Regions from separate parts of the Patulibacter ginsengiterrae genome, predicted to be linked through region 1. Evidence: riboswitches for the same ligand, from Rfam matches in the RefSeq annotation. Region 1 holds a riboswitch; the other holds the start of a gene.
The links. A riboswitch is a leader RNA that binds a small molecule or an ion and turns the genes downstream of it on or off. The one in region 1 is predicted to bind S-adenosylmethionine.

Region 1 (4,195 bases):
GACGGGACCGCCGACGCGGTGCTCCTGCTCGGGCTGCTGCCGCACCTGCCGACCGTCGGCCTGATCGGCGACGTGCTGCGCGAGCTCGGCCGCGTCCTTCGGCCCGACGCGACCGCGGTCTTCGACGTCCGATCCGGGACGCCCGCCCCGCTGCTCCCGGGCGAGAGCAGCCTGCCCGAGTACGTCAGCGCCCACCCGCTCTGGCGGGGTACGGCGGTCGACCTCGAGACGCTGGCCGCGATCGCGCACCAGGAGCAGCTGATCCTGGAGCGGATCGAGGGCTCGGGCACGACCCGCTGCGTGGTGCTCGCCCGCCGCGAGTAGCGGCACCCGAGGACGGGTGGGCCGGGGACCGGGCCGGCCGACTACAGCAGGTCGTTGCGGCGGAACCACCAGACCATCGCGCCGAGCAGCGTCACCATCGCGCCGACGAGGCCGAAGAACCAGACCGCGTTGTCCTGGCCGGGCACGTGGACGTTCATGCCCCAGATCGACGCCAGCAGCGTCAGCGGCAGGACGATCACGCTGATCGCGGTGAGGACGTTCAGGGCCCCGGACTGCTGGTGGGCGAGGACCGACTCGTTCGAGCTCTCGAGCGCCTCGCTCACCTCCTTGAAGTTCTCCAGCATGTCCCAGATCCGCTCCGACGCGTCGTTGATGTCGTCGAAGTAGAGGTCCTCGTCCTCGGCGAGGTAGCGCCGAGCGGCGTTGAGGTCCTTCAGCGCCACCCGCTGCGGGCGGACGATCTTGCGGAAGTTGATGATCTCCTGCTTGGCGTTGGAGATGTCGCGGACGATCTCCTTCGAACGCCCCTCGAAGATGTCCTCCTCGAGCTGCTCGAGCTTGTTGCCGATCTTGCGCAGCATCGGGAACGAGGCGTCGACGCACTCGTCGATGATCCGGTAGAGGAGGTAGCCGGCGCCCTTCGAGAAGAGCTTCTCGCGCTCGTCCTCGCGCTGCTCGACCCGGCTGAAGAGGTAGTCGATCGTCCGCAGCGGGCGGTTGGGGATCGTGAGGACGTAGTCGGGGCCGACGAAGACGTCGAGCTCGGCGGCGTTGAGGCGGCCGATCGTCTTGTCGTAGTCGGGGAAGTGCAGGACGACGAACAGGTAGTCGTCGTAGACGTCGACCTTCGGGCGCTGGTTGCGCGAGGAGACGTCCTCGTAGTCGAGCGCGTGGAAGTCGAACTGCTCCCGCAACCAGGCGAACTCGAGCCGCCCGGGACGCTGGACGTTGACCCATCGGAGGCCGTGGGCCTCGACGATCTCGATCTGGGGGACGTCGGGCTCTTCCTGCCCGACTGGGGTGGCTTCAGCCGGCCGGGTACCGAACCCGAATCGCGGACGGGGAAACGTCGGCATCCGGACTGAGGGGATCGTCGAGGGCGGTCGGCACGATGCACCCAAGTGTACTCGGGGCCCGGTCGGGCAGCGGCGTGGGAGCCGCGTCGTCGGACGCCCGCTCGCCGCGCTCGCGGGGGCCACCCGGCCGGGGGCGACGCGCCCGGGCGAATTCCCGGCAAAGCGGAAGTATTTCGGTCGTCGGCTTGCTAGTCTCAGGAGCGGACATCGATCAACACATCCAGAGGGGGGGAGGGACTGGCCCGTTGAACCCCCGGCAACCATCGCGAATCACGCCGACGCGAAGAGGTGCCAATTCCAGAGAGATGTGTGGCTGGACCTGTACCGGACCTTCGCCACACCTTTTCGGCGAAGGACCGACTCCGGAGACAGACAGCTCATGGCAGCAACATCGCTCGCCTGCCGCGAATGCGGCAGCACGTACCCCCTCGAAGCGCAGTTCGTCTGCGCGAAGTGCTTCGGGCCCCTGGAGGTCAAGTACGCCGACCTCGCGGCCGACGGTGACGAGGGCCTCGCCGCGTCGATCCGCCGGCGGATCCAGGCCGGCCCGGCGAGCATCTGGCGCTACGCCGACTTCCTGCCGGTCGAGCGTGTTCCGACGCTCGCCCCATCGGGTCCCGGCGAGACCGCGGGCCTCGCCGGCCTGCCGGCCGGCAGCACGCCGCTGGTCCGCGCCGACCGCCTCGCCGAGCGCCTCGGCCTGCGCGAGGTCTGGGTCAAGAACGACGCGGCGAACCCGACGCACTCGTTCAAGGACCGGGTCGTCGCCGTCGCGGCCGCTCGCGCCAAGGAGCTCGGCTTCACGACCCTGGCCTGCGCCTCGACCGGCAACCTCGCCAACGCCGTCGCCGCCGCCGGCGCCGCGCTGGGGATGCCCGTCTACGTCTTCATCCCCGCCGATCTCGAGGAGCAGAAGATCCTGGCGACCGGGATCTACGGCGCCCGGGTGGTGACGGTTCGCGGCAACTACGACGACGTCAACCGGCTCTGTACCGAGATCGCCGGCGAGCGGCCCGACTGGGCGTTCGTCAACGTCAACATGCGGCCGTACTACGCCGAGGGCTCCAAGACCCTGGCGTACGAGATCGCCGAGCAGCTGGGCTGGCAGAGCCCGGACCGGATCGTCGCTCCGATCGCCTCCGGCTCGCTCTTCACCAAGATCGGCAAGGGCTTCCAGGAGTGGCTCGACCTCGGGCTGCTGAGCGAGGGCAGCCGGGTACCGACCATGAGCGGCGCCCAGGCCGCCGGCTGCAACCCGGTCGCCTCCGCGTTCGCGGCCGGGCACGACGTCTGCCGGCCGGTCCGCCCGGACACGATCGCCAAGTCGCTGGCGATCGGCAACCCGGCCGACGGCCCCTACGCGATCGAGCTGGCACGCCAGACGAACGGCACGATCGACGAGGTCACCGACGACGAGATCCGCGCCGGGATCCGGCTGCTGGCCGAGACGACCGGGATCTTCACGGAGACCGCCGGCGGGGTCACGACCGCAACGCTGCAGAAGCTCGCCGAGTCCGGCCGGATCGGGGCCGACGAGCGCGTGGTGATCGTGATCACCGGTGAGGGCCTGAAGACCCTCGACGCGGTCCGCGGCACCTTCGCGTGCCACGAGATCGACGCGAACTTCGAGCAGTTCGAACGCGATGCGGAGCTCCGCACGGAGGTGACGGTCTGATGGCCACGGTGACGATCAAGATTCCGACGCAGCTGCGTGACGCGACCGGCGGACAGGGCAAGGTCCAGTCCGAGGGCACGACGGTCGGCACCGTCCTGGAGAGCCTGTTCGAGGTCCACCCCGAGCTGCGCTCCAGCCTGACGGACGGCAACGGCGATCTCCGCCGGTTCGTCAACGTCTACCTCGACGGCGACGACATCCGCTTCGGCGACGGGCTCTCGACCCCGGTCTCCGACCGCCAGGAGCTGCAGATCCTGCCGGCCGTGGCCGGCGGCCGCTGAGCGACCGAGAGGTCCCGGGCGCCGTGCCCGGGACCCGGTCGAGCGCGGACGCCGTCGTCCGCTGAGGATGCTCGGAACGTCGCTCGCGGCGGTCCCCAGCCGATTGCCGGCTCGGAGCGTCGCCGGCCGCGACCCGGTCAGTCGCCGGTGGCGAGGGCCGGGCGTCGCGGACCCCGAGACGGCATCCGGCGACGCGCCCAGTCGATCGCGGGACGCTCCAGCAGGTGCCAGGTGGCGACGGCCAGGAGGGTGCTGATCGTCATCGTGACGAGCAGCGCTCCCGCCAAGGTCGACGGCCAGCGGTCGAGCGACCGCAGCACGAAGATCACCGGGAAGTGCCAGAGGTAGAGCCCGTAGGAGTGCGTGCCGTACCAGTGCAGCGGTCCCCGCGAGAGGATCGAGGCCCCCGGTACCCGCCCGAGCACCAGGCCCGCGACGATCAGGCCGAAGCCGAGGCTGGCCGGGGTGTCGACGAGCAGTTGGCGGGCCGTCAGCGGTCCGAGGCCCATGCTGCGGGCGCTCCCCTCGAGCACGACGAGGGCGATCCCGGCGAGCGTCAGCCCGGTCGCCACGCCGCGGCCGGCGGAACGACCGTGCGTGAGCACCGCGACGAGCATCCCGGCCCCGAACGACGCCATCCGTGCCGGCAGGGTGTCGGTCACCTCGCGCCCCCAGCCCGAGAAGGAGGACGCGCCGAGGACCGCGGTGCCGATCAGGATCAGGGCGACGCAGAGCCCGGTCAGCAGCATCCGCCGCTGCGCCAGACGCTCCAGCCGGGTGGTCGCGATCGCGGCCAGCGCGGCGATCAGCGGCACGAGGAGGTAGAACGAGACCTCGACGACGATGGTCCAGGTCGGCGGGTTCAGCCGGCCGAGCGT
Region 2 (4,195 bases), on a different contig from region 1:
AGGGCGAGCACGACGACGATCCCGCCACCCGGCGTGTCACCCCAGCTCTCGTGCAGCAGGACCGGGGCGACGGCGACCGGGATCGCGGTCTCGAGCACGAACATCGGCGGGGCCACGCGGGTCGCGGGGAACCGCTGGAGGGCGGTCATGTCGACGAGGAAGCCGGTCCCGGCGGCGGCCGCGGTCGCCGCGGCCCAGGCGAGGGCGGCGAGCGGCCGGCCGTGCTCGAGCTCGGTCACGACCAGCTTGCCGGTCAGCGCCGAGAGCGCGAAGGCGGAGCCGGCCGAGGCGATCAGCAGCCAGGCGCCGGACCGGGCCTGCCCGCGCACGAAGGGGGCGACGATCACCACGACCAGGACCGCCGAGATCACGATCAGCCGGGTCCGGTCGGGCAGCGCGTCGGTCCGCTCGGGGGCGACCACGGCCAGCACGGCGACTCCGACCATCACGCAGCCGGCGGCGATCCACGAGGCGCGCGGCACGTGCTCGCCGAGGATCCGCGAGCCGAGCACCAGCAGCAGGACCAGCCCGAGCGCGAGCGTCGGCTGGACGAGCGTGATCGGGGCGAGCGCGAAGGCGGCGAGCTGGAGCGGCCAGCCGAGCGTGGCGATCGCCGTGCCCAACAGCCACTTCGGGCGCCGGACCAGGCGGGTGATCAGCGACGGGCGCAGGCCGTGCTCGTCGTCGACCGCCTGGGCCTCCGTCGCCTGCAGGACGACCGCGCCGTCGAAGCAGGCGGCGGCGGCCGCCGCGAACAGCAGCCCGAGCAGGACGTCGGACGAGGGCACCACCGCAGCATGTCGCACCGCCCGGCGCCCCGCCATCGTGGCCTGGCGAGGCCCCGGGCGTGCGACGATCCCGGGGTGCGCGCCGTCCCCGCCCTCGTCGCCTCCACGGCCGTGGTCACCGCCGGCGTCGGCTGGTCGCTGCCGGCGCTCGCCCCGCTGCTGCCGCCGCTGGCCGGGGCGCTCGGCCTGACCCGGCGGCTGCCGCTGGCCGGGGCGGTCGCGGTGACCTTCGACGACGGCCCCCACCCGCAGGGGACCCCGGCCGTGCTCGAGGCGCTGCGCGAGCACGGCGCCACGGCGACCTTCTTCTGCGTCGGCGAGCAGGTCCGGCGGACCGGTGGCCTGCTGGCCGAGATCGTCGCCGCCGGGCACCGGGTCGCGATCCACGGCGACCGCCACCGGCTGCTGCTGCGGCGGACGCCGGGCGCGGTCCGCGACGACCTCGACCGCGCGCACGCGACGATCGCCGCGATCGCCGGCGACGCGCTGCTGCCGGTCCACCGCGCGCCCTACGGGATCTACGCGCCGACGACCCCCGGCGAGTTGGCCCGGCGCGGCTGGCGGCCGCTGCTGTGGAGTCGCTGGGGCCACGACTGGCGGGCCGACGCGACCGCGACGAGCATCGCCGACGAGGTCGCCCGCGACCTCACCGCCGGCGACGTGCTGCTGCTCCACGACGCCGACGACTACAGCGATCCGGACTCGTGGCGGGCGACCGCTTCGGCGCTGCCGACGGTCCTCGAGCGGATCGCGGCGGCCGGCCTGACGACGGCTCCGGTCCCGGCGCGCTGGTAGCCCGCGCCCCTCCGACCCGGGTTCCCGACCTCGAAAACGGTGCGCCGTACACGCGATTTGGATACCCGGGAACCGGATCGGGTTTGCTACTATCGATCGCGGTCAAGAGTGCCAGCGACAAGCCCCGGCTCGCTGGCCGGCAACCCTCCACCGCGGTGGGGTGCCCCGGGTGAAGACCAGGCCGCGCAGGCCCTCACAGGGTCCTGCGCCTGCAAGCGCGGACCCGTCGAGCGGGTCCCGACCCACGGAGACCCCCATGAGCACCATCGACAGGCCCGTCCTGGACCCCGCCTGCGCCGAGCAGCCGCTGACCCCCGTGATCGGCGGCGACCTGCGCGTCCCATTGCTCGACGGCAGCACCGTCCGCTACGCCAACCTCGACTACGGCGCGACCGCTCCCGCCCTGCCCGCCGTGGCCGATCGCGTGGCCTGCGTCCTGCCCTTCAGCGGCAGCGTCCACCGCGGCGCCGGTCTGCCGTCGCAGATCTCCAGCAACCTCTACGAGCAGGCGCGGGCCACGGTCGGCGCGGCGCTCGGCGCCCGCACCGACGACCACGTCATCTTCACCCGCAACACGACCGACGCCACCAACCTGCTCGCGGGCTGCGTGCCGGCCGACGCGGGCGACGTCGTCACCCTCGACGTCGAGCACCACGCGAACCTGCTGCCGTGGCAGCGGACGGCCGGCGGCCACCGCTGCGTCGCCCACGCCGAGACGATCGAGGAGACCCTGCTGCGGCTCGAGCAGGCGCTGGCCGACCGGCCGACCGCGCTGGTCGCGATCACCGGCGCGTCGAACGTGACCGGCGAGCTGCTGCCGATCGAGCGGATCGTCACGCTGGCCCGGACCCACGGCGCCCGCACCTTCGTCGACGCGGCCCAGCTGGCGCCGCACCGCTCGGTCGCGATCGCCGCGCTCGGCGTCGACTACCTGGCGGTCTCCGGGCACAAGCTCTACGCCCCCTACGGGGTCGGCGTGCTCGTCGGTCGCGGCGACTGGCTGGACGCGGGCGAGCCGTACCTGGCGGGTGGCGGGGCGGTCCGCGAGGTGACCGTCGACGCGGTCAGCTGGACCGACGGGCCGCGCCGGCACGAGGCCGGCACCCCGAACCTGTCCGGCGCGGTCGCGCTCGCCGCCGCCTTCGAGACGATCGACGGGCTCGTCGGCACGGCCGGCGTGGACCCGCGCGAGGCCCACGAGCGGGCGCTGCGGGAGCGGGTCCTGGAGGGGATCGCCGGGCTGTCGGCGATCACCCCGCTGCGGATCTGGAGCGACAGCGCCGACGCGGTCGGCGTGGTCGCGCTGACCGTCGACGGCTACGCCCCCGGCCACGTCGGCGCCTACCTCTCGGCCGAGCACGGGATCGGCGTCCGCGACGGTCGCTTCTGCGCCCACCCGCTGCTGGAGCGGTTCGGCCTGCCGGAGGGCGCGCTGCGGGCCAGCTTCGGCCTCGGCTCGCAGCTGGAGAACGCCGACCGCCTGGTCGCGGCGCTCACCGAGCTGGTCGACGCGGGCCCGCGCCACCGCTACGTCGAGGGGCCGACCGGCTGGGCCCCGGAGCACGACACCCGCGACCAGGTCGCGTGGGCCGGCTCCGGGCTGCAGTCGGCGGCGCTGGTCGCGCCGTCGCCCTGCGGCGCCGGCTGAGCGGCCGGCTCCGCCGCCCCGGGTGGTCGGGGCGGCGTTCAGCCCTCGACGACCGGGTTCGGCTGCCGGGCCTGGTCGGCCTGGTGCCACTCGAGGTAGCGGGCGACGCCGTCGGCGAACCCGGTAGTCGCCGTCCAGCCCAGCTCCTGCTCGGCCCGGCGGTGGTCGACGACGGCACCCTTGAAGTCGCCGGGGCGGCCTTCGACGTGCACGATGTCGACGTCGCCGAGCAGGTCGCGGACGACCTCGGCGATCTCCAGGATCGTCGTCTCCTCGACCCCGACCAGGTTGTAGACGCGGTCGGCGGCCTGCGGCAGCAGCCCGGCGACGCAGCCGTCGGCGAGGTCCTCGACGTAGACGAACCGGCGGGTCTGGTCGCCCTTGCCGGCGATCGTCAGCGGATCGCCCGCCAGCGCCTTGCGCACGAACTGCGGGACGACCGCGGCCGGGCGGGCACGCGGGCCGTAGGGGATCCCGAACCGCAGGATCGTCGTCGTCACCCCGAACAGCTCGGAGTACGAGCGGCAGTACATCTCGCCGGCGATCTTGGTCGCGGTGTAGAGGTGCTTGGGCAGCCCGAGCGGGCTGTCCTCGTCGACCTGCTCGGCGGCGCAGCCGTCGTAGACCCAGATCGTCGAGGCGTAGACGACGCGGTCGACGCCGGCCTCGCGCGCGGCCTGGAGCACGTTCAGCGTGCCCCGCGAGTTGACGCGCTCGGCGAAGACCGGGTCGACCGCGACCTGGCCGACGTCGGCGACGGCCGCCAGGTGCAGGACGGCGTCGCAGCCGTCCATCGCGGCAGTCAGCGCGGCGAGGTCGTCGAGCTCCCCGAGGTAGGTGTCGACGGAGCCCTCGGCGTGGAACGGCGACGGGACCATGTCGAAGATCCGGGGGGTCATCCCCGCGGCGATCAGCTTGTCGACGACGTGGGATCCGATGAAGCCGGAGCCACCGGTGACGAGGA

Region 2: linked by a shared signal. The riboswitch ahead of ACVUH9_RS21380 (aminotransferase class V-fold PLP-dependent enzyme) and the one ahead of thrC (threonine synthase) in region 1 are both predicted to bind S-adenosylmethionine.

The regions. Positions count from the first base shown of each region.
Region 1 covers NZ_JBWDOG010000002.1:228,541-232,735, forward strand. Annotated here, with positions in the region: gene ACVUH9_RS04480 (class I SAM-dependent methyltransferase) at 1-324, shown strand, start outside; gene ACVUH9_RS04485 (magnesium transporter CorA family protein) at 366-1,361, opposite strand; SAM riboswitch class I at 1,575-1,673, shown strand; gene thrC (threonine synthase) at 1,741-3,036, shown strand; gene ACVUH9_RS04495 (ubiquitin-like small modifier protein 1) at 3,036-3,317, shown strand; gene ACVUH9_RS04500 (acyltransferase family protein) at 3,455-4,195, opposite strand, start outside.
Region 2 covers NZ_JBWDOG010000027.1:18,209-22,403, reverse strand. Annotated here, with positions in the region: gene ACVUH9_RS21390 (DMT family transporter) at 1-788, opposite strand, end outside; gene ACVUH9_RS21385 (polysaccharide deacetylase family protein) at 864-1,583, shown strand; SAM riboswitch class IV at 1,684-1,807, shown strand; gene ACVUH9_RS21380 (aminotransferase class V-fold PLP-dependent enzyme) at 1,840-3,231, shown strand; gene ACVUH9_RS21375 (NAD-dependent epimerase/dehydratase family protein) at 3,270-4,195, opposite strand, start outside.